DNA from 2 places in the Neisseria gonorrhoeae genome. Region 1 is predicted to be linked to the other one. Evidence: predicted binding sites of a transcription regulator. Region 1 holds the regulator's gene; the other holds the start of a gene.
What was found. Region 1 encodes FNR, which switches genes on or off when oxygen is low (the NO sensors DNR and NnrR bind a similar motif). Its sites were predicted from a motif close to TTGATNNNNATCAA; they were not measured.
Positions count from the first base shown of each region.

Region 2: a site for FNR is predicted at 12,907-12,920, ahead of ccoN (cytochrome-c oxidase, cbb3-type subunit I). Genes of this name have one in related genera too.

Region 1 is NZ_AP023069.1:1,488,789-1,503,899, reverse strand. Features, by position in the region: gene HT085_RS07760 (inorganic phosphate transporter) at 1-250, shown strand, start outside; gene HT085_RS07755 (hypothetical protein) at 264-452, shown strand; gene hemN (oxygen-independent coproporphyrinogen III oxidase) at 490-1,911, opposite strand; gene fnr (fumarate/nitrate reduction transcriptional regulator Fnr) at 2,046-2,780, shown strand; gene HT085_RS07740 (CysB family HTH-type transcriptional regulator) at 2,893-3,843, opposite strand; gene rmpM (peptidoglycan-binding outer membrane protein RmpM) at 4,207-4,917, shown strand; gene thiL (thiamine-phosphate kinase) at 5,692-6,648, shown strand; gene HT085_RS07725 (phosphatidylglycerophosphatase A family protein) at 6,641-7,126, shown strand; gene ettA (energy-dependent translational throttle protein EttA) at 7,186-8,862, opposite strand; partial or broken gene HT085_RS07715 (SLC45 family MFS transporter) at 9,098-10,452, shown strand; partial or broken gene HT085_RS07705 (aldose epimerase family protein) at 10,456-11,417, shown strand; partial or broken gene HT085_RS07700 (glycoside hydrolase family 65 protein) at 11,664-13,921, shown strand; partial or broken gene pgmB (beta-phosphoglucomutase) at 13,934-14,576, shown strand; partial or broken gene HT085_RS07690 (transposase) at 14,716-15,045, shown strand.
Region 2 is NZ_AP023069.1:1,269,529-1,284,639, forward strand. Features, by position in the region: gene mtrC (multidrug efflux RND transporter periplasmic adaptor subunit MtrC) at 1-839, opposite strand, end outside; gene mtrR (multidrug efflux system transcriptional repressor MtrR) at 1,089-1,721, shown strand; gene HT085_RS06675 (hypothetical protein) at 1,814-2,026, opposite strand; gene mtrF (AbgT family antimetabolite efflux transporter MtrF) at 2,358-3,926, shown strand; gene recC (exodeoxyribonuclease V subunit gamma) at 3,996-7,205, opposite strand; gene HT085_RS06690 (PepSY-associated TM helix domain-containing protein) at 7,306-8,715, opposite strand; gene ccoP (cytochrome-c oxidase, cbb3-type subunit III) at 9,059-10,378, opposite strand; gene HT085_RS06700 (CcoQ/FixQ family Cbb3-type cytochrome c oxidase assembly chaperone) at 10,402-10,572, opposite strand; gene ccoO (cytochrome-c oxidase, cbb3-type subunit II) at 10,577-11,188, opposite strand; gene ccoN (cytochrome-c oxidase, cbb3-type subunit I) at 11,215-12,648, opposite strand; gene HT085_RS06715 (M61 family metallopeptidase) at 12,974-14,722, shown strand; gene HT085_RS06720 (TIGR01244 family sulfur transferase) at 14,787-15,111, shown strand, end outside.

The sequences.
Region 1 (15,111 bases):
GGAAATGCATCCTGCTTCGGGTTTTACCGCCGAACTGTCCGCCGCATCCGTCGTGATGGGCGCGTCGCTGATGGGGCTGCCCGTGTCCAGTACGCATATCTTGGTCGGCGCGGTACTCGGTATCGGTCTGGTCAACCGCAATGCCAACTGGAAACTGATGAAACCCATCGGTTTGGCGTGGGTCATTACCCTGCCTGCCGCCGCTGTATTGTCGATGGCCAGCTATTTGATTTTGCAGGCAGTGTTCTGATTGTAAAATACTGATGCCGTCTGAACCCGTGTTCAGACGGCATTTTGTTGATGGAATGTGCGGGCTTGTGCCTTATGCACAATCTGTTCTGTCGGGATATGCTGTTTGGTATCTTGGTTTCGGAACGGTCGGACACAAAGGTTATGATATGCCGCCGCCTGTTCTTGAAAACACTTATCCTCGGCAGCAAAATGCCGTCTGAAAAAGCCTTTCAGACGGCTTTTGTACGTTAGCCGCAATCACACCGTTTGCGAATATTTCGCTTTGGTTTCTTTGTGGCGCAGGTGGTAGTCGAAGACCATGGCGATGTTGCGGATGAGGAAGCGTCCTTTCGGTGTAACGGTCAGCCCGTGGCTGTTCAGGCGCACCAATCCCAAACCGGCGAGTTTTTCCAAATCCGCCAGTTCGTCTTTGAAGTAGCGGTCGAACGGGATGCCGAACATACTTTCGTAAATCCTGTAGTCGAGCGCGAAGCGGCACATTAAATCCTGAATGATGTTGCGGCGCAGGATGTCGTCCTGATTGAGCTGGTAGCCGCGCATGATGGGCAGTCTGCCTTCGTCGATGGCGGCATAGTAGGCATCGATGTCGCGTTCGTTTTGGGAATAGGTGCTGCCGATTTTGCCGATGGACGACACGCCGATGGCGACCAAATCGCAATCCGCGTAGGTCGAATAGCCTTGGAAGTTGCGTTGGAGGAAGCCTTCTTTGAGGGCGATGGAGAGTTCGTCGTCAGGTTTGGCGAAATGGTCCATGCCGATGAAGACGTAGCCGCGCTCTGTCAGGGTTTGGACGCAGTATTGCAGCATATCGAGCTTCTCTTCGCTGTCGGGGACGGCGGCGGTATCGATGCGGCGTTGCGGTTTGAACACGTGCGGCAGGTGGGCGTAGTGGTAAAGGGCGAGGCGGTCGGGATCGAGCGACAAAACGGTATCTATGGTGGTTTTGATGCTTTCGGAAGTCTGATGCGGCAAGCCGTAAATCAAATCGACGCTGACGGATTTGAACCCTGCCTCACGGGCGGCATCGATGACTTCTTTGGTTTCTTCGTAGCTTTGGATGCGGTTGACTGCCGCCTGCACTTTGGGGTCGAAATCCTGAATGCCGACGCTCATGCGGTTGAAGCCGAGTCTGCCGAGCATGAGGACGGTGTCGCGGCTGACTTTGCGCGGGTCGATTTCGATGGAATATTCGCCGGACGGTATCAGTTCGAAATGTTTGCGGATCATGCGGAAGACACGTTCGATCTGTTCGTCGCTCAAAAAGGTCGGTGTGCCGCCGCCGAAGTGCAGTTGGGCAAGCTGGTGCCGTCCGTTCAGATGTGGAGCGAGCAGTTCCATTTCTTTTTCAAGATATTCGATGTAGGTATCGGCGCGGCTTTTGTCTTTGGTGATGATTTTGTTGCAGCCGCAGTAGTAGCAGATGGTGTTGCAAAACGGAATGTGAATGTAAAGGGAAAGCGGTTTGTTTAACGCGCCCATACCGCGCAAATGTAAAACTTTGATATATTCGCCTTCGCGGAAACCGTCATGGAAACGGTCGGCGGTAGGGTAGGAAGTATAGCGCGGACCGCTGGCGGGCAGGCTGGCAATCAGCGCGCGGTCAAACTCGGGGCGGTCATCGTTTACATTGTGATTGTTCTGTATCTGAATGATTTTCATGGTGTGTGTGCGGTTTTATGATGTTAGTCAAATTTTGGATAGTTTGGTAGAATGCCACAGTATGATAAACCTGTCTTGATATGTGTCAACAAGCACATAATCGGGATGGGGCAAAACACACGAAAAGGTACGGTATGGCTTCGCATAATACTACACATCAGATGAAAACGCTGTGTTCTTCCTGTTCTTTGCGGGAACTCTGCCTGCCTGTCGGGCTGCTGCCCAACGAGTTCAGCCAACTCGATGCCGTCATCCGCCAAAGCCGCCGCCTGAAAAAAGGCGAATACCTGTTCCGTGCCGGCGGAGCCTTTACCTCGCTCTTTGCCATCCGTTCGGGCTTCTTCAAAACAACCGTCGCCAGTCAGGACGGCCGCGATCAGGTAACGGGTTTCTTTATGTCGGGCGAACTCATCGGCATGGACGGCATCTGTTCCTATGTGCACAGTTGCGACGCGGTCGCCTTGGAAAACAGCGAGGTATGCGAGTTGCCGTTTACCCATATCGAAGAGCTCGGTCAGAATATCCCCAGCCTGCGTACACACTTTTTCCGCATGATAAGCCGCGAAATTGTGCGCGATCAAGGTGTTATGCTGTTGTTGGGCAATATGCGCGCCGAAGAGCGGATTGCCGCCTTCCTGTTGAACCTTTCCCAACGCCTTTATTCCCGAGGTTTCGCCGCCAACGACTTCATCTTAAGAATGTCCCGCGAAGAAATCGGCAGTTATCTCGGGCTGAAACTTGAAACCGTCAGCCGCACATTATCCAAGTTCCATCAGGAAGGATTGATTTCCGTCGAACACAAACACATCAAGATTCTCAATCTGCAGGTGCTGAAAAAAATGGTATCCGGTTGTTCGCACGCCATTTGATTAACCTGTACGAACATTTCAGACGGCATTCTCAATAAACACAGGGCAGACGAAAACATCTGCCCTGTTTGTTGTATCTGCCGCAAAGTGCCGCCTGAAAACCGGCAGCCGCCTAAATCGAAAAATCCTCGCTGATGGGCGTGTACAGAATCCTATCCACCTTCTCGCGTGTCAGGTGCGGCGCAAACGCTTGGATAAAGTCGTAGGCATATCCGCGCAAATAAGTATCGCTGCGCAAAGCTATCCACGTCGGCGACGGCTCGAACAGGTGTGCCGCATCCACAAGCTGCAAATCGCCGTCCGTATCCGGGTTGTATGCCATTTTCGCCATCAGTCCCACGCCCAAACCCAAGCGCACATAAGTCTTCAATACATCCGTATCCGCCGCCGCCAATGCGACATCCGGCCGTTCCAAACGGGCTTTGGCGAATGCCCGCGCGATGCTGCTGCCCGCATTGAATGCAAATTCATAAGTAATCAGCGGAAACCTCGCCAAATCTTCAATACGGAGGGGATTCCTGCATTCGAGCAGCGGATGGTCGTTCGGCACAATCACCGCGTGTGTCCAGTCGTAGCAGGAAAGCCTTCCCAACTCGGGGTGGTCGTCTATCCGTTCCGTAACAATCGCCAAATCAGATTCTCCCGAAGTAACCATTTGGGCGATGGCGGCAGGGCTTCCCTGTTTGATGGTCAGATTGACTTTCGGATAGCGTTTCACAAAATCGGCAACAATCAACGGTAGGGCATAGCGCGCCTGCGTATGCGTCGTGGCAACCGTCAGCGAACCGCTGTCCTGTCCGGTAAACTCGCTGCCGATATTTTTAATGTTCTGTACATCGCGCAAAATACGTTCCGCAATATCCAAAACCACCTTGCCCGGCTGCGAGACCGAAACCACGCGCTTGCCGCTGCGGATAAAAATCTGAATGCCGATTTCTTCTTCCAGCAATTTGATTTGTTTGGAGATGCCGGGTTGTGATGTGAATAAGGCTTCGGCCGCTTCGGAAACGTTCAGGTTGTGCCGGTAAACTTCTAAGGCGTATTTCAATTGTTGTAATTTCATGGCGGGTCGGTGTGGGTCTGTGTCGGGTGGCTGAACATTGTTTATAATTTATCATATTTTCTTGCCGGTACGGTATGGGGCTTTGCCGTTGTGTTTGTTGTTTTTGTGCAACGGCAATCGTGCGATATGGAAAAAATCCCCCTAAAGTAATGACACGGAATTGATTTTTCGGCATGATAGACTATCAGGAAACAGGCTGTTTTACGGTTGTTTTCAGGCGTTGAGTATTGACAGTCCGCCCCCTGTTTCTTTATAGTGGAGACTGAAATATCCGATTTGCCGCCATGTTTCTACAGCGGCCTGTATGTTGGCAATTCAGCAGTTGCTTCTGTATCTGCTGTACAAATCTAATGAGGGAATAAAATGACCAAACAGCTGAAATTAAGCGCATTATTCGTTGCATTGCTCGCTTCCGGCACTGCTGTTGCGGGCGAGGCGTCCGTTCAGGGTTACACCGTAAGCGGCCAGTCGAACGAAATCGTACGCAACAACTATGGAGAATGCTGGAAAAACGCCTACTTTGATAAAGCAAGCCAAGGTCGCGTAGAATGTGGCGATGCGGTTGCCGTCCCCGAGCCCGAACCCGCGCCTGTCGCCGTTGTGGAGCAGGCTCCTCAATATGTTGATGAAACCATTTCCCTGTCTGCCAAAACCCTGTTCGGTTTCGATAAGGATTCATTGCGCGCCGAAGCTCAAGACAACCTGAAAGTATTGGCGCAACGCCTGAGTCGAACCAATGTCCAATCTGTCCGCGTCGAAGGCCATACCGACTTTATGGGTTCTGAAAAATACAATCAGGCTCTGTCCGAACGCCGCGCATACGTAGTGGCAAACAACCTGGTCAGCAACGGCGTACCTGCTTCTAGAATTTCTGCTGTCGGCTTGGGCGAATCTCAAGCGCAAATGACTCAAGTTTGTCAAGCCGAAGTTGCCAAACTGGGTGCGAAAGCCTCTAAAGCCAAAAAACGTGAGGCTCTGATTGCATGTATCGAACCTGACCGCCGCGTAGATGTGAAAATCCGCAGCATCGTAACCCGTCAGGTTGTGCCGGCACGCAATCATCACCAACACTAAGGCTAGGTAATATCTTGCCGATGCATGAGGTTAGCGGATTTTGTACCGGGTACTGTTGCAATATTCGTGAAACGTCGGCCGGTATCGATGATGTGAAACAAACCCCGCTTTTGCGGGGTTTGTTTTTTTGGGTGGTTTTCTGAAACGGCTATCGTCAGAATCGGGGTGCAGGTTCGGATTCGGATTCAGATTCATGTTTGTGTCCCATTGCCGCGCTTTATAGTGGATTAACAAAAATCAGGACAAGGCGACGAAGCCGCAGACAGTACAATAGTACGGCAAGGCGAGGCAACGCCGTACCGGTTTAAATTTAATCCACTATATCGGTTGAAACTCTGATTTTAAGGCGGTAGGATGTGGGTTTGCCCATAGCAAGGGAATCCTTTCTGTATCAAGCCCCGAAAGGGATAATTCATACAAATTCACGCCTTTCCCCCTCATTGGGAAATGGATGGAATCGTGCCCGATGTGTGCGGCACTGTATGCCGGATATGGTTTTATCATCATCCCTTTTCGGTTGAAACCCCGCCAGTTGCAGCGATTGAGCCTAATCGGTGGCGGAAGTTGCCGCTTTGCATTCGGGGCGGCGTGCAGTGCGGTGCTTTGATATGCCGTTTGTGTGTTGAAACAGGGTGGTCGGTGCATACGGGTACGGTATGGCTAAAGCTAAAAGTGAAATACGCTGAAACACTGAATGAGCCGCTTTATTGTTTGTACGACCTTTGCTGCTTTGCTATGATTTAAATTGGATTCGCACGCCGGATATTTTGGGATATGAAAGAATTCGACTTCATCAAACGGTATTTGCAAACAGGTACGGATAAGGATGTCGTATTGGGCATAGGCGACGATGCGGCGATTGTCCGCCCGCGCGAAGGCTTCGATTTGTGTTTCAGTGCGGATATGCTTTTGAAGGACAGGCATTTTTTTGCAGATGTCAAACCTGAAGGCTTGGCTTGGAAGGTTTTGGCCGTCAATATTTCAGATATGGCGGCGATGGGTGCGATACCGCGTTGGGTGCTGCTGAGCGCGGCGTTGCCCGAATTGGATGAAGTATGGCTGGAACGGTTTTGCGGCAGCTTTTTCGGTTTGGCAAAAAAGTTTGGCGTAACGTTAATCGGCGGCGATACGACCAAGGGCGATATGGCGTTCAATGTAACCATTATCGGCGAATTGCCGAAGGGTAGGGCGTTGCGGCGTGATGCGGCGGTTGCGGGCGACGATATTTGGGTGTCGGGGCGTGTCGGTATGGCGGCGGCGGCTTTGAACTGCCGTCTGAAACGGTGTGTGTTGCCGGATGATGTGTTCGCCGAATGCGAACAAAAGCTGCTCCGTCCCGAGCCAAGGGTTGGGCTGGGGCTTGCGCTGTTGCCGTTTGCCCGGGCGGCACAGGATGTTTCAGACGGCCTTGCGCAAGATTTGGGGCATATCCTGACCGCTTCCGGCGTGGGGGCGGAAATTTGGGCCGATTCGCTGCCATCTTTATCTGTATTGAAAGATATTTTGCCCCGAGCGCAATGGCTGTCTTATACTTTGGCGGGCGGCGACGATTACGAGCTGGTTTTTACCGCTCCGGAAAGTTGCCGCAGCCGCGTGCTTGATGCGGCGGAACGGTGCGGCGTGCCGGTAACGTGCATCGGCAAAATCAACGGAGGATGCCGTCTGAAGGTTTTAGATGCCGGCGGCAGGGAATTGGAACTACATTCTTTAGGATTCGATCATTTTGGCTGATTTTAAACCTGACTTTGCGTGGCTGTTGAAACGGCCGTTGTGTTTTTTGGCTTTCGGTTTCGGCAGCGGGCTGGCTCCGTTTGCGCCGGGCGCATTCGGCACTTTGGCGGCACTGCCTTTGGCGTTTGTGCTGATTTTGCTCGGCATAGACGGGCTGCTGCTGGCTTTTGTGTGTATCGTGCTGTTTATGTGGGGCATACGTATTTGTGCGTGTGCGGAACGTGAAACGGGTGTCAGTGACCACGGTGGGATTGTTTGGGACGAGATTGTCGCCATGCTGTTTGTGCTGGCGTTTGTGCCGTTCAGGTGGACGTGGTGGCTGGCGGCATTTGTTCTGTTCCGTCTGTTTGATGCGCTCAAACCGCCCCCCGTCGGTTGGTTTGACAAGAATCTGCACGGCGGTTTGGGCATTATGGCGGACGATATGGCGGCTGCGGTGATGACCTTGATTGTCTTGAGGATTGCAATGCTGTTTTAAACGGGGCTGCCTTGTAAAAATGCCGTCTGAAAGCCTTTCAGACGGCATTGTTTCGGAGGTTAACGCGTTACCGGTTTGTATTTGATGCGTTTCGGTTTCGCGCCTTCTTCGCCGAGTCGGCGTTTCTTGTCGGCTTCGTATTCTTGATAGTTGCCGTCGAAGAACACCCATTTGGAGTCGCCTTCACACGCCAAGATATGCGTGGCTATGCGGTCGAGAAACCAGCGGTCGTGCGAAATCACCATCACGCTGCCGGCAAATTCCAACAATGCGTCTTCCAACGCGCGCAGGGTTTCCACGTCGAGATCGTTGGACGGTTCGTCCAGCAGCAACACATTGCCGCCGCCCAACAAGGTTTTTGCCAAGTGCAGACGGCCGCGTTCGCCGCCGGAAAGCTGCCTTGCGATTTTGCTTTGGTCGCTGCCTTTAAAGTTGAAGCGTCCCAAATATTGGCGGGCGGGGATTTCAAACTGTCCGACCTGCAAAATATCGCGACCTTCGGCAATGTTGTCGAACACGGTTTTGTCGTTTTGCAAACCTTCGCGGCTTTGGTCAATCAAGCTCATTTTCACGGTTTGCCCGATTTTCACTTCGCCCGAATCGGGCTGCTCTTTGCCCGCAATCATTTTGAACAGCGTCGATTTACCCGCGCCGTTCGGGCCGATGATGCCGACAATCGCGCCCGCCGGCACTTTGAAGCTCAAATCGTCAATCAGCACTTTATCGCCGAACGATTTGGAAACATTCACAAATTCAATCACTTCGTTACCCAAACGCTCGGCAACAGGGATAAAGATTTCCTGAGTTTCGTTGCGTTTTTGGTATTCGTAGTTGCTCATTTCTTCAAAACGCGCCAAACGCGCTTTGGGCTTGGCTTGGCGGCCTTTGGCATTTTGGCGCACCCATTCCAATTCCTGCTTCATCGCCTTCACGCGCGCGGCTTCGGATTTCGCCTCGTTTTCCAAGCGTTTTTCTTTCTGCTCCAGCCAAGACGAGTAATTGCCTTTCCACGGAATGCCGTGTCCGCGGTCGAGTTCCAAAATCCATTCGGCGGCGTTGTCGAGGAAGTAGCGGTCGTGCGTTACCGCGACCACTGTGCCGGGGAAGCGCACGAGGAATTGCTCCAGCCATTCCACCGATTCCGCATCCAAGTGGTTGGTCGGCTCGTCCAAGAGCAGCATATCGGGCTTGCTCAACAAAAGTTTGCACAAAGCGACGCGGCGTTTTTCACCGCCCGAAAGATTGCCGATTTTGGCATCCCAATCAGGCAGGCGCAGCGCGTCGGCAGCGATTTCCAATTCGTGTTCCGCACCGCCGCCAGTTGACGAACCCGCCGCGATAATCGCTTCCAAGCGGCCTTGTTCTTCCGCCAGCGCGTCAAAATCCGCATCGGGATTGGCGTACTCGGCATACACTTCTTCCAAACGTTTCTGTGCGGCAGCCACTTCGCCGAAACCGCTTTCCACTTCCTCGCGCACGGTTTTTTCCGGATCAAGCTCCGGCTCTTGCGGCAGATAGCCGATTTTGATGTCGCCCATCGGCACGGCTTCGCCCTCAAATTCTTTATCCACGCCCGCCATAATCCGCAGCACGGTGGACTTGCCCGTGCCGTTCAAGCCCAAGAGGCCGATTTTCGCGCCGGGGAAGAAAGAAAGGGAAATATCTTTAATGATGGTTTTCTGCGGCGGCACAACCTTGCTCACGCGCAGCATAGAATAGACGTATTGTTGGGACATAGTTTTCTCGATTCGGTCAAACAAATTTCAGACGGCCATTTTAACCGATAATTTGATTTAAGCCAGTTTATCCGCGAACCGGTATTGCCAAAATCGGGCAGGATTCATAAAATCCGCCTATCCCTTTGAAATTATACAGACAAAAAAATAATAATGATAGGGGATCGCCGCGCCGGCAACCATTTCGGATTTTCCAAAGCAAATACTTTTCAAATCAAAAAAAAGGATTTACTTTATGTCGGAATATACGCCTCAAACAGCAAAACAAGGTTTGCCCGCGCCGGCAAAAAGCACGATTTGGATGTTGAGCTTCGGCTATCTCGGCGTTCAGACGGCCTTTACCCTGCAAAGCTCGCAGATGAGCCGCATTTTTCAAACGCTAGGCGCAGACCCGCACAATTTGGGCTGGTTTTTCATCCTGCCGCCGCTGGCGGGGATGCTGGTTCAGCCGATAGTGGCTACTACTCAGACCGCACTTGGAAGCCGCGCTTGGGCGGCCGCCGCCTGCCGTATCTGCTTTACGGCACGCTGATTGCGGTCATCGTGATGATTTTGATGCCGAACTCGGGCAGCTTCGGTTTCGGCTATGCGTCGCTGGCGGCCTTGTCGTTCGGCGCGCTGATGATTGCGCTGTTGGACGTGTCGTCGAATATGGCGATGCAGCCGTTTAAGATGATGGTCGGCGATATGGTCAACGAGGAGCAGAAAAGCTACGCCTACGGGATTCAAAGTTTCTTAGCGAATACGGACGCGGTTGTGGCAGCGATTCTGCCGTTTGTGTTCGCGTATATCGGTTTGGCGAACACTGCCGAGAAAGGCGTTGTGCCACAAACCGTGGTCGTAGCATTCTATGTGGGTGCGGCGTTACTGATTATTACCAGTGCGTTCACAATCTCCAAAGTCAAAGAATACGACCCGGAAACCTACGCCCGTTACCACGGCATCGATGTCGCCGCGAATCAGGAAAAAGCCAACTGGTTCGAACTCTTAAAAACCGCGCCTAAAGTGTTTTGGACGGTTACTCCGGTACAGTTTTTCTGCTGGTTCGCCTTCCGGTATATGTGGACTTACTCGGCAGGCGCGATTGCAGAAAACGTCTGGCACACTACCGATGCGTCTTCCGTAGGCCATCAGGAGGCGGGCAACCGGTACGGCGTTTTGGCGGCGGTGTAGTCGGTTGCGGCGGTGATTTGTTCGTTTATTCTGGCAAAAGTACCGAATAAATACCATAAGGCGGGTTATTTCGGCTGTTTGGCTTTGGGCGCGCTCGGTTTCTTCTCTATCTTCTTCATCTACAATCAATACGCACTCATCCTGTCTTATATCTTAATCGGCATCGCTTGGGCGGGCATTATCACTTATCCGCTGACGATTGTGGCCAACGCTTTGTCGGGCAAACACATGGATACTTATTTGGGCCTGTTTAACGGCTCTGTCTGTATGCCGCAAATCGTCGCTTCGCTGTTGAGTTTCGTGCTTTTCCCGATGCTGGGCGGCCATCAGGCAACCATGTTCTTGGTTGCAGGCGCAGTCTTGCTGCTGGGAGCCTTCTCAGTCTGTCTGATTAAAGAGACCCACGGCGGGGTTTGAGCGATGAGCGATACCCCCGCTACCCGCGATTTCGGCCTGATCGACGGGCGGGCCGTAACCGGCTATGTGCTGTCCAACCGGCGTGGTACGTGCGTCTTCGTGCTGGACTTGGGCGGGATTGTGCAGGAATTTTCCGTTTTGGCAGACGGCGTGCGCGAAAACCCCGTGGTGTCGTTCGACGATGCGGCTTCCTATGCGGACAATCCGTTTCAGATTAACAAGCAGATAGGGCGCGTGGCCGGACGCATCCGCGGTGCGGCGTTCGACATCAACGGTAGGACTTACCGCGTGGAGGCCAACGAAGGCAGGAACGCGCTGCACGGCGGTTCGCACGGGCTGGCCGTTACCCGTTTCAACGCGGTGGCGGCAGACGGCCGACGGTTATCCCAACGATTTGGATATTTCCTACCGCTTGGACGAGGATGGCCGGCTTACCGTTACCTATCGCGCCACCGCGCTCGGCGACACGGTGTTCGACCCGACGCTGCACATTTACTGGCGGCTGGACGCGGGCCTGCACGATGCGGTTCTGCATATTCCGCAGGGCGGACATATTCCGGCCGATGCCGAAAAACTGCCCGTCTTAACGGTTTCAGACGGCCTCGAAGTATTTGATTTCAGCCGGCCCAAGCCGCCGGATGCCGCCGTTGCCGCCCTGCGCCGCGAAACGGGCCGGTTTTGACGACGCTTACCGCGTGCCGTCCGATATAGGCCGTCCCGCCGCCGTGTTGCAAGCCGGACGCCGCCGTCGTATCAGCATATACAGCGACCGCAACGGCTTGGTCATCTTTACCGCCGCCCCGCAGGATTTCGCGCGGCACGATGCGGGCGTTTACGACGCGCTGGCGACCGAGGCGCAGACGCTGCCCGACAGCCTGCATTGGCCCGAATTCGGCAATATCCGTCTGAACAAGGGTGATACTAGGGAGGCGACGATTGCTTACGGCATCGAATCCCTTTCTTAGGAGCTTCCTAACACCGGTTTCAGACGACCTTTTTATAGTGGATTAACAAAAACCAGTACGGCGTTGCCTCGCCTTGCCGTACTATCTGTACTGTCTGCGGCTTCGTCGCCTTGTCCTGATTTTTGTTAATCCACGCCTTGCCGTACTATCTGTACTGTCTGCGGCTTCGTCGCCTTGTCCTGATTTTTGTTAATCCACTATAAGATTTCACCATTCCCTCAAATCAATCCAAACAGGAGCTTTACGATGTACACAAGAATTATGGAAATCAGCCCTTGGACGCTGCGTTCGGCAAAACTGGAAAAAGAACACAAACGGCTGCAAGAGAGCCTGACCAGCTTGGGCAACGGCTATATGGGTATGCGCGGCAGCTTTGAGGAAACCTACTCCGCCGACAGCCACTTGGGCACCTACATCGCCGGCGTGTGGTTTCCCGACAAAACCCGCGTCGGCTGGTGGAAAAACGGCTATCCCAAATATTTCGGCAAAGCCATCAACGCGCTCAATTTCAGCAAAGTCAAAATCTTTGTCGACGGGCAAGAGGTGGACTTGGCGAAAAACGACGTTGCCGGCTTCTCCGTCGAACTGGATATGCAACACGGCGTGTTGCGCCGCTCGTTCACCGTATTCGGTGTGCGTTTCGATGTGTGCAAATTCCTGTCGGTCGCGCAAAAAGAGCTGGCTCTCACCCGCTGGGAAGCCGTGTCCGTTGACGGCAAAACCCACCAAGTCCGCATCGATTCCATCATCGATGCCGACGTGAAAAACGAAGACTCCAACTACGAAGAAAAATTCTGGCAGGTATTGGACAAAGGCGTTTCAGACGACCGCTCCTACATTGCCGCCCAAACCGTCGCCAACCCTTTCGGTGTGGAACAATTTATCGTCAACGCCGGGCAAACCTTCGCCGGCAGCTTCAAAGCCTTCGGCGGCAGCCAAACCGATTGGCAGGTCTCTAATTCTTTTGAAGCCGAAGTCGGCGGCACGCCCGAAACCTTTGAAAAACGCGTGATTGTTACCACCAGCCGCGATTATCAGGGCTTGGAAGCAGTGAAAGCCGCCGGCCGCGCCTTATCTGAAAAAATCGCAGGTGTTGCGTTTGAAACCTTGCTGGATGCGCACAAAGCAGGCTGGCAGCATCGTTGGGAAATCGCCGACGTGGTCATCGAAGGCAGCGACGAAGCACAGCAGGGCATCCGCTTCAACCTGTTCCAACTGTTCTCCACCTACTACGGCGAAGACGCGCGTCTGAACATCGGCCCCAAAGGCTTTACCGGCGAAAAATACGGCGGCGCGACCTATTGGGACACCGAAGCCTACGCCGTGCCGCTCTACCTTGCACTGGCGGAACCCGAAGTTACCCGCAACCTGCTGCAATACCGCCGCAACCAAATTGCCGCAGGTGCAGCATAACGCACGCGAACAGGGCTTGGCGGGCGCACTCTATCCGATGGTAACGTTTACGGGCATCGAGTGCCACAACGAATGGGAAATCACCTTCGAGGAAATCCACCGTAACGGCGCGATTCCTTACGCCATCTACAACTACACCAACTACACCGGTGACGAGTGCTATCTTGCCAAAGAAGGCTTGGAAGTCTTGGTCGAAGTGTCCCGCTTCCGGGCGGACCGCGTCCACTTCTCCAAACGCAACGGCAAATACATGATTCAAGGCGTAACCGGTCCGAACGAATACGAAAACAACATCAACAACAACTGGTAAACCAACACCCTCGCCGCATGGGTATTGGGCTACACCCGCGAAGCCTTGGCGAAATACCCGCGTCCGGGTTCGAACGTGAGCGCCGCCGAGTTGGAAAAATGGGCGGACATCAGCGCGAATATGTACCGTCCGCATGACGAAGAACTCGGCGTATTCGTGCAGCACGACGGCTTCCTTGACAAAGACATCCGCCCCGTATCCGCGCTTTCGCCCGACGATTTGCCGCTCAACCAGAAATGGTCGTGGGACAAAATCCTGCGTTCGCCCTTCATCAAACAGGCGGACGTATTGCAAGGCATCTACTTCTTCGGCGACCGTTTCGACATGGACGAAAAACGCCGCAACTTCGACTTCTACGAACCGATGACCGTGCATGAAAGCTCGTTGTCTCCATGTATCCACTCCATCCTCGCTGCCGAACTGGGCAAAGAAGAAAAAGCCGTGGAAATGTACCGGCGCACCGCCCGCCTGGACTTGGACGACTACAACAACGACACCGAAGACGGCCTGCATATTACTTCTATGACCGGCTCGTGGCTCGCCATCGTCCAAGGTTTCGCCCAAATGAAAACTTGGGGCGGCAAACTCAGCTTCGCACCGTTCCTGCCGAGTGCGTGGACAGGCTATGCCTTCCACATCAACTACCGCGGCCGTCTGATTAAAGTCGCCGTCGGCAAAAAACGTCGTCTTCACCCTGCTCAAAGGCGATCCGCTCGAATTGCAGGTGTACGGCAAAGATATCACGCTCAACGGCAGCCACACCGTTGCATTGGAAAAATAAGGAGGGCGCAAAATGACTTTTACCGCAGTGCTCTTCGATCTCGACGGCGTGATTACCGATACCGCCGAATACCACTACCTCGCATGGAAAAAGCTTGCCGAAGAATTGGGCATCGGCATCGACCGCAAGTTTAACGAGCAGCTCAAAGGCGTGTCGCGCGACGATTCGCTCAAACGCATCCTCGCGCACGGCGGCAAAACCGTCGGCGAAACCGAGTTCGCCGAACTGACCTGCCGCAAAAACGACAACTACTTAGAGATGATTCAGGCAGTCAAACCCGAAGACGTGTACCCCGGCATTTTGCCGCTGCTGGAAGCATTGAGGGCAAACGGCAAAAAAATCGCCCTCGCGTCCGCCAGTAAAAACGGCCCGTTCTTGCTCGAACGCATGGGGCTGACCCACTTCTTCGACACCGTCGCCGACCCTGCCGCCGTCGCGCATTCCAAACCCTCCCCCGACATCTTCCTTGCCGCCGCCGAGGGCGTGGGTGCGGACATACGCCGCTGCCGGCGTCGCCGCCATCAAAGCCTCTGGCGCTTTGCCCATCGGCGTGGGCAAAACCGAAGACTTGGGCAGCGACATCGCGCTGGTGTCCGACACCGCCGAGCTGACCTACGCCTACTTGCAAAATGTGTGGGAACAGTCGGGCAGATAAAATTCTAAGGAAGTAAAAAGGCCGTCTGAACAGTGTTTCAGACGGCCTTTCTGCTTTTAGAACAGAATGATAACCCGAGACCTTTGCAAAAATCCCCAAAATCCCCTAAATTCCCACCAAGGCATTTAGGGGATTTCCCATGAGCACCTTCTTCCGGCAAACCGCCCAAGCCATGACTGCCAAACACATCGGCCGCTTCCCGCTATCGGAGTTGGACCAGGTGATTGATTGGCAGCCGATCGAACAATACCTGAACCGTCAAAAAACCCGTTACCTCCGAGACCGCCGCGGCCGTCCCGCCCATCCCCTGTCGTCCATGTTCAAAGCCGTCCTGCCCGGACAATGGCACAGCCTCTCCGATCCCGAACTCGAACACAGCCTCATCACCCGCATCGGTTTCAACCTGTTTTGCCGTTTTGACGGACCGGGCATCCCCGGTTGCAGCACCTTATGCCGCTACCGTAAATTCCGCTATGCGCGGGCAGCCTATTTCGGGCTGCTCAAAGTGGGTGCGCAAAGCCACCTGAAGGCGATG
Region 2 (15,111 bases), 220 kb from region 1:
TGACCGGTCGATTCGTCAACGGTCGGATCAGCAAACAGCAGGCGGCCTTTTTCAGGATAAACCGTACCGTCGTCAAATTTGATGCCGACCGCAATCGCACCATCCGCCGCCAGCAGCTTGCCTTCGGCTATCTGCCGGCGCAGTTTCATCACTTCGGATGCAGACTGGGTAACGTTCACATACATCGGATTGGTTTGGCGGATGGTGGCTAAAACAGTTGTATCGCCCGCATTCAACAGCGTACCTTCGGAAACTTTGGACTGACCGATAAAGCCCGAAATCGGCGCGGTAATGCGCGAACGGTTCAGATTGATGCCGGCGGATTTGATCGCCGCCTGCGCCGCTTTAACGCCCGCCTCGGCAGAACGTTTCGCCGTTACCGCAGCATCGTACTCTTGTTTACTGATGGCATCGGCGGAAACCAGCGGTTTGTAACGCGCCAAATCCGCATCCGCTTTGGCAAGCGTTGCCTGTGCCGTTGCCAGTTGCGCGCGCGCGCTTTCCAGACCTGCTTCATAAGTGGAACTGTCGATCTGATACAGCGGCTGCCCGGCGCGGACATAACTGCCTTCTTGGAACAGGCGTTTTTGGATGATGCCGCCGACTTGGGCGCGGACATCGGCGGTACGCAGCGATTCCAAACGCCCCGGCAACTCGACGGTCAATGCGACGGTTTGCGGATGGACGGTTACGACGCCGACGACGGGCGCGGGGGCTTCCCGACCCGCAGGCTGCCCGCCCTGCGCCGCGTCTCTGCCTTTACCGCAAGACGACAGTGCCAATGCAACGGCGGCAGCCAACGCGGCCGCACGCATCGCCTTAGAAGCATAAAAAGCCATTATTTATCCTATCTGTCTGGTTTGATGTAAAGGGTTTTGCCAATCAACAGGCATTCTTATTTCAGGATATAAAAACCGCCTGCTTTGATACCCGAATGTTCGAACGGGTTGCAAAGCAGGTTATACCTGTTTTCAAAGTTGAGATGCAGTCTCAATTTTATGGGTTTCATTATACATACACGATTGCACGGATAAAAGTCTTTTTTATAATCCGCCCTCGTCAAACCGACCCGAAACGAAAACGCCATTATGAGAAAAACCAAAACCGAAGCCTTGAAAACCAAAGAACACCTGATGCTTGCCGCCTTGGAAACCTTTTACCGCAAAGGGATTGCCCGCACCTCGCTCAACGAAATCGCCCAAGCCGCCGGCGTAACGCGCGACGCGCTCTATTGGCATTTCAAAAATAAGGAAGACTTGTTTGACGCGTTGTTCCAACGTATCTGCGACGACATCGAAAACTGCATCGCGCAAGATGCCGCAGATGCCGAAGGAGGTTCTTGGACGGTATTCCGCCACACGCTGCTGCACTTTTTCGAGCGGCTGCAAAGCAACGACATCCACTACAAATTCCACAACATCCTGTTTTTAAAGTGCGAACATACGGAACAAAACGCCGCCGTTATCGCCATTGCCCGCAAGCATCAGGCAATCTGGCGCGAGAAAATTACCGCCGTTTTGACCGAAGCGGTGGAAAATCAGGATTTGGCTGACGATTTGGACAAGGAAACGGCGGTCATCTTCATCAAATCGACGTTGGACGGGCTGATTTGGCGTTGGTTCTCTTCCGGCGAAAGTTTCGATTTGGGCAAAACCGCCCCGCGCATCATCGGGATAATGATGGACAACTTGGAAAACCATCCCTGCCTGCGCCGGAAATAATCAAGCCTTGGTAACAATGCCGTCTGAAACGAACAAACCCTTTCAAACGGCATCAAAATGACACAAAGCATTCTTCTAAAAATACATATTCACTAAATTGCATTTTTAATTTCCCCTATCATCGCATGAACATTGTCTTGGTCAAAATGTCCGTTTTCTTCTGAATAAACTTCTAACAAATAATGTTCAATGAACGTTTTATCTGTCATCAACGATACATCTTTGGCAATGTCTTCATACGACTCAAAATCATCTTCATGCCATGGATCATATTTATCCATGATTTTTTGAATTTCATTTTTCATATCATTTACCTTCCAATATTTATTTACAATTAATAACAATACCATTCGAATGTAAACTGCATTTTTCTCCGGCATTCTTGCAAACAAAAACCGAAAATCCCGTCATTCCCGCGCAGGCGGGAATTCGTTTTTTTGAGTTCCAGTCATTCCTGATAAGGCTTTAACGTCAAGTTTTCGGATTACCGCCTTTATGAGAATAACGATGTGGGCATTTTCCGTTTTAATCTATTACGGTTATATACATATACGATTATTTTAGTTTGCTTACAAAACACTTCATGTTAAATTCAAAAATTTAATGCACTCAATATATTTTTTTAAGGAGAAGCAGATGAGTCAAACCGACGCGCGTCGTAGCGGACGATTTTTACGCACAGTCGAATGGCTGGGCAATATGTTGCCGCACCCGGTTACGCTTTTTATTATTTTCATTGTGTTATTGCTGATTGCCTCTGCCGTCGGTGCGTATTTCGGACTATCCGTCCCCGATCCGCGTCCTGTTGGGGCGAAAGGACGTGCCGATGACGGTTTGATTCACGTTGTCAGCCTGCTCGATGCCGACGGTTTGATCAAAATCCTGACGCATACCGTTAAAAATTTCACCGGTTTCGCGCCGTTGGGAACGGTGTTGGTTTCTTTATTGGGCGTGGGGATTGCGGAAAAATCGGGCTTGATTTCCGCATTAATGCGCTTATTGCTTACAAAATCCCCACGCAAACTCACTACTTTTATGGTTGTTTTTACAGGGATTTTATCCAATACGGCTTCTGAATTGGGCTATGTCGTCCTAATCCCTTTGTCCGCCGTCATCTTTCATTCGCTCGGCCGCCATCCTCTCGCCGGTCTGGCTGCGGCTTTCGCCGGCGTTTCCGGCGGTTATTCGGCCAATCTGTTCTTAGGCACAATCGATCCGCTCTTGGCAGGCATCACCCAACAGGCGGCGCAAATCATCCACCCCGACTACGTCGTAGGCCCTGAAGCCAACTGGTTTTTTATGGCAGCCAGTACGTTTGTGATTGCTTTGATTGGTTATTTTGTTACTGAAAAAATCGTCGAACCGCAATTGGGCCCTTATCAGTCAGATTTGTCACAAGAAGAAAAAGACATCCGGCATTCCAATGAAATCACGCCTTTGGAATATAAAGGATTAATTTGGGCAGGCGTGGTGTTTATTGCTTTATCCGCCCTATTGGCTTGGAGCATCGTCCCTGCCGACGGTATTTTGCGTCATCCTGAAACAGGATTGGTTGCCGGTTCGCCGTTTTTAAAATCGATTGTTGTTTTTATTTTCTTGTTGTTTGCGCTACCGGGCATTGTTTATGGCCGGATAACCCGAAGTTTGCGCGGCGAACGGGAAGTCGTTAATGCGATGGCCGAATCGATGAGTACTTTGGGACTTTATTTGGTCATCATCTTTTTTGCCGCACAGTTTGTCGCATTTTTTAATTGGACGAATATTGGGCAATATATTGCCGTTAAAGGGGCGGTGTTCTTAAAAGAAGTCGGCTTGGCCGGCAGCGTGTTGTTTATCGGTTTTATTTTAATTTGTGCTTTTATCAATCTGATGATAGGCTCCGCTTCCGCGCAATGGGCGGTAACCGCACCGATTTTCGTCCCTATGCTGATGTTGGCCGGTTACGCGCCCGAAGTCATTCAAGCCGCTTACCGCATCGGTGATTCCGTTACCAATATTATTACGCCGATGATGAGTTATTTCGGGCTGATTATGGCGACGGTGATGAAATACAAAAAAGATGCGGGCGTGGGTACTCTGATTTCTATGATGTTGCCGTATTCCGCCTTCTTTTTGATTGCATGGATCGCCTTATTCTGCATTTGGGTATTTGTTTTGGGCCTGCCCGTCGGCCCCGGCGCGCCCACTTTGTATCCCGCACCTTAAACACGATAAACAAAATACCGTCTGAAAACCTTTTTTCTGTTTTCAGACGGCATTTGCCTTTCCATCCCGTCAGGCTTCTCCGGTCCCTTCCCTCTTTTCCGCTGCGGCAAGTGTGTCGGCGAGCAGGCGGGCGAGGTTTTCAAACAGGGGCTGTTCGAGCGGGTTTTGGCTTGCGTTGCCGAACACGAGGGCGACTTCGGTATAGTCTTTCTGCCCTTTGCTGACTTTGCTGCCGTAATAGGCGGTTTGGGCTTTTTTCAGGGCGGCTTCCCAATCTTGTTTTTGGGCAAACGCTTCGGCGGCGGCAAGCGAGGTTTTGGCAAAAAACGGCAGCGGGCGGTTTTGCCCGATATTGAAAAATACAATCCATTCCGACAACAGCTGCAATGCCCTGTCTTGCGCGATTTCCGCCAATACTTCGGTTTCTCCGGATTTGACGATAAAGGTTTGCCGCGTTTCGGCTTCAGACGGCATAACGGCGCAAAATATCAGGTGTTCCAACAAAAAAGCGATACGTTGCGGCGCATTGGGTTTGCCGTAGGCATAAAACACCTGACCGCAGCGGTACAGATTGCCCAAGCTGCCTTTCAGGATTTGCCCGTCCGACGGTATGGCGTATGGAAACGGGGGCAGTTTGGGGCTGTTTAAAACCGCCGTGTCGATTTGTTTGGCGGCGGTTTGGAAGGACTGCTGCCAAAGTTTTCCCAATTCTCCGGAAGGCAGCAGGCTTTCCGCCGCGATACGGGCGGCGGTTTGGGAAAAATCTTGTCCTTCGCGGCGCGCCCCGATATAGGTTTCGGCGATTTGCTCCGCGTGTTGCGGCTCGAAGGGTTCGGCAGGCTCCCAGGCTTCGCCGATATGGGGTTCGCTCCACGCAAGCTGCTGCTGAAGCCATACTTTGACGGGGTTGCGCCAGAAGCGGATAAATTCGTCCTGTCCGATTTCGGCAACGGGTTCGGCGTTTTCTACGGGTTGGTCGAAAAAAGGGCGCGGCGGTTCGGGCGTTTGTCCGAGCGCGGCGGCGTAGTCGGTACGCGTGCCGAATATGCCGTCTGAACGTCCGCCTTCTTGGAAATATCGGCGCGAGAAGGCTTGCAGCGGATGCTGTTCTATCCAATTTTGTGCAAGTTGGCGGCTGTTTGTGCCGGTCATGGCGGCAACTGTGTCGATGAGTTCGCCCAACAGGGAAGACGGGGCAAGCTCTTCGTCTTTGCGGATGTCGCGCCCGATGTAGGACAAATACAGGATTTCGCGCGCGCTGATGAGGGCTTCGAGGAACAGGTAGCGGTCGTCGTCGCGGCGGGCGCGGTCGCCTTTGGCGGGATGTTTGGCAACCAGGTCGAATACGGCGGCTTTGGTATTGCGGGGAAAATCTCCGTCGTTCAAACCCAACAGGCAGATGACTTTGAACGGCAGGCTCCGCATCGGCACCATACTGCAAAAGGTGATGCCGCCGCGTAAAAAGCCTGCCTCGCTTTCGCTGTCGAGGAAGCGGCGGATATGGCGGATGACGGTTTGTTGCGGCAACTGTCCGAAAAACCCAGCCAAAGTGCTCTCTTCCTGCCATTTGACCCATTCGTTTTCGAGGTTTTGGACTGCCTTTTGGTCATCGGGCCCGGCTTGAAACAATGTTTCAAGCAAATCCCGGCAACGCGCCACCCATTCGCCGACCGTCGCAGGTTGCCGCCATATCCGGGCAATATCCGACAGGGTTTCGAGGAAGGCGGCAAAACGTCCGAACATGGCGGTTTGATTCACGTCGGCATACCACGCGCTGACATCCTGCCACATCGGGTTGCCGCCTTCGGGCAGCATCCAGCCCAATATCATACGGTCTGCCGCCTGCTTCCAGGTAAACAGCTGATCCGTGCCGCCGCGCATTTCTCCGTCCAAACCCCAGCGGACGTTCAAATCGGCAACCATGTCGTGCAAAAGCGGTAAATCGTCCCCGGTCAGTCCGAAACGGCGCAACACGGGCGCGGTTTCCAAAAGCGCGAGCACTTTGCCGACTTCAAAACGGCTTTCCAGCAAGTCGGACACGCACTCCAACGCATAAAAAAACGGTTGCCGGCGGCTGATTTTCACGTCCGAAACGGAATACGGCAATGCCTGCGCGCCGGGCTGCGCCTGTCCGAACACGGCTTCGATAAAAGGCGTATAGGGTTCGATGTTCGGGGTTAATACGGCGATATCATGCGGCTGCCAATCGGGATGTTCATGCAGAATTTTCAACAGCTTGTCTTTGAGTATCTGCAATTCGCGCAAAGGGCTGTGTGCGGAGACGATGCGTATCGAGCCGTCGCCCGTGTTGACGCTTCCCACATTTTCAGACGGCATTTTCAGGTTTTGAATATCGGTTTGCAGGGCGTGCAAAAGCGTATCGCGTCCGCCTTCTTCAAATACCGGCGTTTCGCCTTCTATTTCCATTTCGTTCAAAAAGTCGAAAAAGTCGCGCCCCTGCTTGCCCAATGAGGCAAGCAGCGGATGCCCTGCCTGCGTCAGATCGGGATCGCCGCCGCCTTTGAGGATTTGCGCCGCTTCGATGACGTTGCCCCAATGCATCCCGCTCGGATTGAGTGCGAACACGAACACGTCGCAATGTTCGGACAGCTTGTGCAAAAGCTGCAAATACATCGGCGCCATCGTGGAAATGCCGAACACGAAATAACGCTCGGGCAGCTTATCCTTGTCCAACGCGGCAAGCAGTTTTTCCCACAACGCGACACGGTGCGGCGCGCTCTGCCTGCCGTCGTCGAGGTAACGCCACAGTTTGGACTGCCAGATTTCGTCGTCGCCCAAACCGAGTATCCTGCCCTGCTGCCAAGCGTCTATCCACTGAGGACGGTACACGAGGTATTGGTCGAATATGTCTGCAAGCTGTCCCGCAAGCTGGTAATCCGCCGATTCTCCGCTGCCCAGATAGTCTTGCAGCACATTCCTCACATCTTCAAATTCCGCTCCGTTTTGAAATTCTGCGCTGCGGAACAAATCCAGCAGCCGCCAGCGCATGACTTCGGGTGCAAACGGGCTGAGTTCCGGAATACCGGGAATCAGTTTTTTCATCAACTTCCACGTCAGGCCGGCGGGCAGGCTGAACGCCAAATTCGCCGCCACGCCCAAATCGCGGGCGAGGCAGGTGTTGAGGTAGCGGCGCATCCCCTGGCTCTGCACAACAATCTGTTCGGGCTGCAAGGCACATTTCAGCGGTTTGACTTTTTGAATGCGGGCAAACAGTGCAGCGAGCGATTCGAGGCGGTTGGATTGGTACAGGTAAAACATGGCTTGCTTTTTCAAAATGACAGTGATGCGGAATTATATAGCTTCTCGGGCAAGCCGCCCGCAAACAAAATGCCGTCTGAACGCTTCAGACGGCATCGGGTCATTTAAACCATTTCCTCAACACAGGAATCCGCGACAGCAGCAAGGTATCCAACAGCCAAATCACGGCAATGGCAAGCAGCGCGGTCGGGAAAAGCAGTGCAATCAACAGCAGCGGCAATGCCATCGCCCACCAGACGGGCAGTTTGATTTTTTGCGCCGGAGGAACAATGCCCGCCACGCCGGACGGACGGCGTTTCCACCACATCACGCAGCCGCTGATGCCGATAAAAATCACGGCAAGGCAGAACACGACGTTCGCCAACACGCTCCACCAGCCCAAAGTCCCCATATGCAGCGCAATGCTTGCCGCCATAAATTTGCCGAACGGGTTGTAATCGTCAAAACGGATGTCGGCAAGAATCTTGCCGCTGTACTGGTCGATATGCACCGTGCGGTCGGCAAACGGGCTGATCATGTCATAACTCATAGAATCCTGCGACAAAGTCCATACCCCGTCCTCGCCTTTGGGCAAATTCAACTGATAACGCCCTTTGAAACCGATTTCCCGCGCGAAACGGTCGACGGTTTCCAATGTCATCGGCTCGCTGGGGTTAATGCCGTTTTCACCCACAGTCGTCCCTGAGACAGGCATAGGCGTAAGCTCCAAAATCCACGGCACTTCCTTAACCTTGCCGTCATTCAATACCTCGCCGTGGGTCGGCACGACTGAAACGGGGTTCGGTTCGACACCCCATTTGCCGGCCGGGAACTGACTCCAAGCCTGCACGAACTTGCCGCCCCAAATACCTGCCCAAGCAATACCCGACAGGCAGAACAACAGTAAAATCAACGATACCCAAGTTCCAAACGCGCCGTGCAGATTCCGCCACCAAGAACGCGCCCTGCCTTTTGGCGGCAGCAGCATCGCTTTAATGCCGCGCTGTTTCGCCCACCAAAGGTACAAGCCGCTGACAACCATAATAATGGTCAGTGAAGCTGCCGTTTCCAAAAGATAATCGCCTGCCGCACCGAGCATCATATCGCCGTGGATTTCATCCATAGTGTGATACCAACCCTGATTGCGCGGCATGGTGTTGACCACTTTTGCCGTATAAGGATCGACCGCAACCATGGTTGCCTTACCCTCATTGTTGACACGGAACACAGCAACCATATCATCGGCACGCGGTGCAATATATTGGACGACGGACGAAGTCTCCGGATTAATGGCACCGCGTGCCGCTTCTGCCTGAACAGAGAGGGGTTGCACCACTGCCTGAGGGAAAACGTGAATACGCTCTCCCTCTTTACCGGTAATATTGGCAAACAACAGCATACCCAAACCTGTAACGGCAAGCAGGGTCAAGAAGGGCATAACCAATAAACCGGCATAAAAATGCCACCTCCAAACGCTCAGATAATGCCGGTTATTCTGCTGACCGGCTTCAGTTTTGATTTGTGTATCCATTAATCGTCCTTTTGAAATTAAGGCTATCGTGATGATGCGCGATTATAAACAATAAAGACTAATTCTTTATGACTAAAATCAATTTTTTTGCAACATATGAAAAAAGATTCAATTTTGAAGAAACAAACCTATATGCCGTCTGAAAGCATCAAACAATGCTGTCCGACACCCAACTGCACCATTCTTTAAACCATACAAAAATATCAGTCGGTCTGACTGCTTAAGCATCAAAATCCCCACTTTCAGACGGCATAAATCAAAAACAGGATTTCCGTTCAAAATAAAAAATCCGGATTCGATATGAATCCGGATTTCTGCATCCGACAAAGTCGGAAAACAACGGTTAGAACTTACCGCCTGACTGGTTGACCATATAGTCAACCGCAGCTTTGACCTCATCATCGCTCAAATCGCCGCGACCTCCTTTTGCGGGCATCGTATTAAAACCTTCGATCGCGTGTTTGTGCAACGTGTCCTTACCTTTTTTGATGCGGTCGGCCCAGTCGGCTTTGGTGCCTACATGGGGAATACCTGGAATTGCATTGCCATGGCAGGCGGCACAAACGGTTTCATAAACCTGTTTGCCATCCGCTTTGGCGGCAGGTGCGGCTTTTTCCTCGGCTTTAGGTTCTGCTGCGGCAGGTTTGGCTTCAGAAGCGGCTTGTGCTGCTTCTGCAGGAGCAGATGGTGCGGGTTCTGCCGCCGGTGCAGGCTCGGCTTTTTTCACCGGAGCTTTACCGTCTTTATTGGAAAGACCCCATACATAAGCAGTCATGATATGCAGTTTGTCTTTATCCAAGAAATGTCCCCAAGCGGGCATTTGGCTGCTGCGACCGTTGGTAATGGTTTCGATAATGGATTTTTGCGTACCGCCCCACAACCACACGTCATCAGTCAGGTTCGGACCCAAACCTTGGATACCTTGTCCCTTATCGCCGTGGCAAGTGAAACAGTTGGCAGGCGGACCGCTGAACAAGGCTTGTCCGCGCGCGGCACGTTCCTCATCATACTGACCTTTGGGTTTTGAAAGGGACATCACATAATGGGCAACGTCTTTCACGCCTTCTTCGCCCAAAGCAGGACCCCAGGCAGGCATAGTCGCAACACGGCCTTTTTCGATGGTCTCGTGGATTTTATCGGGATCGCCGCCCCACAACCAATCGCTATCGGTCAGATTCGGAAAACCTTTAGAACCTTTGGCATCAGAGCCGTGGCACTGGATACAATAAGTGTTAAACAGGTTTTGGGCGATTTGCTTGGCCTGTGGGTCTTTTGCCACTTTTTCAATCGGCATATCCGCAAACTTGGCATACAGTTTGCCGTATTGCTCATCGGCTTTTTTGACCTCTTTTTCATATTGGTTATGGCTGGTCCATTTCAGCAGACCTTTGTAGTCGCCGACACCCGGATACATAACCAGATAACCGATACCGAACAGCCACGTCAAAACACACAGCCAAAACCACCAGCGGGGCAGCGGATTGTCGTATTCGGCAATGCCGTCCCACTCGTGACCCGTAGTTTGTACTTCTTCGCCCTTCTTCGGACGTTTGACAACATTTTGAGACAGCAGCAGCCAAGCCAAAGCGATAAAGCTCAGTAAGACAATAACTGCAATATATATATTCCAGAAATTACTGGTAAATTGGGATGTTGCGTTCATTGTTTTGCTCCGTTATCACAATATTAACGGTTTTCGCTTTTCTTATCTTGCGCATCTTGGTTTTCAGCAAAAATGCTGTTTGCGGCATCATCGTAGTTTTTCTTATTCCGCCTGTTGAAGACGATATAGAGTACTAACAGGAAACAGATAAAGATCCATACCGTGAAAAGAGCGCGAATACCGTTAATATCCATGATGTTACCTTACGTTTTTCAAAGCCAGACCCAATCCTTGCAGATAGGCGACTACAGCATCCAGCTCGGATTTGTTTGCCAAAGCCTCAGGCGCTTTCGCAATTTCCTCATCACTGTAAGGAGTACCTACTTTACGCAAAGCCTTCATGTTGGCAACGGTTGCATCGACATCGACTTTATTGCGTGCAAGCCACGGGAATGCCGGCATATTGGACTCAGGCACGACATCACGGGGATTCAGCAGGTGGATGCGGTGCCATTCGTCGGAATAGCGGCCGCCCACACGTGCCAAATCAGGACCGGTACGTTTGGAACCCCATTGGAACGGATGGTCGTAAACCGACTCTCCAGCAACAGAGTAATGACCGTAACGCTCAGTTTCCGCACGGAACGGACGAATCATTTGAGAGTGGCAGTTGTAACAGCCCTCACGGATGTAAATATCGCGTCCGGCAACCTGCAGGGCATTGTAAGGCTTCACGCCCGGCGCCGGCTGTGTTGCCGCCTTGGTAAAGGCCAAGGGCACAACTTCAATCAACAGACCGACACTGACTACAAGCAGCGTGAACACAATCAGAACGCCGATTTTTTCTTCAGCCAATTGTTGTAATTTCATTTTGGTAGCCTATCTTTCTTAGTATTTTAGTGGTGCTGTGTTTGGGAAACCGCAGGGATTTCGGCATCGACTGCTTTACCACCGATGGCTGTGCGGTACACGTTGTACGCCATAATGCACATGCCACTCAGATACAATAAACCACCTGCAAAACGGATCATGTAGTAAGGCATGGTGCGTTTTACGGATTCGACAAACGAGTAGGTCAGCGTACCGTCATCGTTCAGAGAACTCCACATCAAACCCTGCATCACACCTGCAATCCACATCGCGGCGATATACAGAACCACACCGATAGTCGCAATCCAGAAATGCGCCTCTACCAGCTTGGTGCTGTGCATCTGCTCTTTGCCGAACAGACGGGGAATCATGTAATAGACGGAACCGATGGTTACAAAGCCTACCCAGCCCAACGCACCCGCATGAACGTGCGCGACGGTCCAGTCCGTATAGTGGCTCAATGCATTGACCGTTTTAATCGACATCATCGGGCCTTCAAAGGTAGACATACCGTAGAAGGACAAGGATACAATCAGGAATTTAAGAATCGGGTCTGTACGCAGTTTGTCCCACGCGCCGGACAAGGTCATAATGCCGTTAATCATACCGCCCCAAGAGGGTGCGAACAAAATCAAGGACAGAACCATACCCAAAGATTGCGTCCAGTCAGGCAGCGCAGTGTAGTGAAGATGGTGCGGACCCGCCCACATATAGGTGAAAATCAACGCCCAGAAGTGAACGACGGACAGGCGGTAGGAGTAAACGGGGCGGGCTGCTTGTTTGGGTACGAAATAGTACATCATACCCAAGAAGCCGGCAGTCAGGAAGAAGCCCACGGCGTTATGCCCGTACCACCATTGAACCATAGCATCAATCGCACCGGAATAGACGGGGTATGACTTCATCAAACCGGCCGGGATGCTGATATTGTTGACGATGTGCAAAAGTGCGACCGCCAAAATAAAGCCGCCGTAGAACCAGTTGGCAACGTAAATGTGTTTTACCTTGCGTTTGGCAATCGTACCGAAGAATACGATGGCGTAAGCCACCCAAACCAAAGTAATCAGAATGTCAATCGGCCATTCCAGTTCGGCATATTCCTTACCTTGGGTCCAACCCATAGGGAAGCTGACGACGGCGGCAACGATTACCGCCTGCCAACCCCAAAAGGTAAATGCCGGCAGCCAACCGCCGAAAAGACGGGTATTACAAGTACGTTGGACAACGTAGTATGATGTGCCGATCAGACCGCAACCGCCAAATGCGAAAATAACCGCATTGGTGTGCAGCGGACGCAGGCGGCCGAAGTGGAACCAAGGTCCGATATTAGACAAGTCGAGGGCAGGAGCAAAAAGCTGGGCGGCGACGATAACGCCGACCAACATGCCCACAATCCCCCAAACTACAGTCATGATGGCGAACTGGCGCACCACTTTGTAGTTGTAAGTTTGTGTGTCCATGAGAGTCTCCATGAATTATGGGAATAAAGATTTTTATCCTGCCGCTTCCGCAGCCTGTTTAAGGTGCAATCCGGGCAAGCGTAATTTTTTCTAAATTTAACATATCTGCCTTATTACGCCAAGCGGAATTACATTCGCGCCGCCGGCGAACCCTTTGCTTAATCTGTTTTTTATTACATATAAATCATATTGTTATAATAAATTACAACCCGGCCGCCATTGCTTTTGTTTCCAATTTTCCCTTTTTGTGGCACTTTATTGATGTAGGTTAAGCTGCATTTTAAAGGCATTTAATCCATCCCGTTTAACGATATATTTGATAGTTATGATTCATTATAAAATAGCCCCGTCCCCTCTAGACCATGAATGGCACATCCTGCTGAAATTCACACAAGATAATGATTTTCCTATAGAAATAAGCCTTCCGAATTGGGTGCCGGGCAGCTATCTGATTCGGGATTTTTCCCGCCACATCACTTCTATCCATGCATCCTGCAACGGCACGTCCATGCCGCTCGAACAAATTGCAAAAAACCGCTGGCACACTGCCGCCGTACGCGGCGAGTGGCAAATCCGCTACACCGTATATGCATTCGATTTGTCGGTTCGAGGTTCTTTCCTGACGACAGAACGCGGTTTTTTTGACGGATCGTGCCTGTTTTTGAAAGTCGAAGGAACGGAAACGCTGCCGCACCGCTTGGAATTGACAGGCATTCCACCCGAATGGCGTATTGCCACAACGCTGCCGGAAACAGGGAGGCTTGTCTTTCAGACGGCATCTTATGACGAATTGATTGACCGACCTGTCGAGATGGGCTTGATTGAATTTTTAGATTTTGAGGCGGCAGGCATTCCGCACACGATTGCCTTAAACGGCATATATCCCGATTTCGACCGCGACAGGCTGGTTTCGGACATCAAAAAAATCTGCGAAACAGAACTGGCGATGTTCTCCTCCCCTGCCCCATTTGAGAAATATTTGTTCCTGCTCCACGTCGGCGACCATATTTACGGCGGTTTGGAACACACCGACAGCACCGCACTGCTCGCCGATCGCCACAGCCTTCCGCCGTACGGTATGACCGATGCCGACGATGCCTACACCACATTGCTCGGACTTTTCTCCCACGAATATTTTCACGCGTGGAACGTCAAATCCATCAAACCTGCCGCATTCGCCCCTTATGACCTCGACAAAGAAAACTATACCGAACAACTATGGGCATTCGAAGGCATTACATCCTATTACGACGATTTGTTTTTGGCACGCAGCCGCACCATCTCGCCCGAATTTTATTTAAACCTGCTAGCACAAGGCATTACGCGCGTACAACAAACCCGCGGCCGTTTGAGGCAGACCTTGGCGGAATCGAGTTTTACCGCGTGGAACAAATTTTACAAACCGGATGAAAACAGCCCCAACGCCATCGTCAGCTACTACCAAAAAGGCGCACTTGCCGCATTGTGCCTTGATCTGATAATACGCAACCGAAGCAACGGCAGACATTCCCTTGATACGGTAATGGACAAACTCTATCGGGAGTGGAGGGACACACACTCGGGTATTCCGGAAAAACACTGGCAAATCCGTTGTCAGGAAATTACCGGCTTGGATTTGACAGATTTTTTTCAGACGGCATTGTACAGCACCGAAGATTTGCCGCTTGCCGAATGCCTGGCAACCACAGGCGTGAAACTGACCTTCCTGCCGCTTCCCCGACAACACGGCGGCGGATATGCGGAACACATTTTCCCCATCCCGCCGACGGGCGATTTCGGCGCACGCTTCAAACAAAACGCCGACCATATCGTCCTGACCCATGTCTTCAACGGCGGAAGTGCGGAATCTGCGGCACTGTGCCCGCAAGACAAAATCATTGCTTTAGACGGTTATGCCTGCACCGACTTTGCCGCACAATGGGCCCGATACCACGTCAGGGCAAAAATCAATATCCACTTCTTCCGTGCAGGCATATTGCGTCAAACCGTCTTGACGGTTCAGGCAACGGCGGCGGATACTGCCATCCTACACATCACAGATCGCAACCTGTTGGAAAACTGGTTGTTCGGTTAAACTTTCAGACGGCATTGCACACAAAATGCCGTCTGAACACCAACCGCAAAGCAAAGGAAACAAAATGGCGATTCTCAAACTTGACGAACATCTCTACATCTCCCCGCAACTGACCAAAGCCGATGCGGAACAAATCGCGCAACTTGGCATCAAAACCGTCATCTGCAACCGCCCCGACCGCGAAGAAGAATCGCAACCCGACTTCGCCCAAATCAAACAGTGGCTGGAACAAGCAGGCGTTACCGGATTCCATCACCAACCCGTTACCGCACGCGACATCCAAAAACACGATGTCGAAACCTTCCGCCAACTCATCGGACAAGCCGAATATCCCGTCCTTGCCTATTGCCGGACCGGTACGCGCTGCTCCCTCCTGTGGGGCTTCCGCC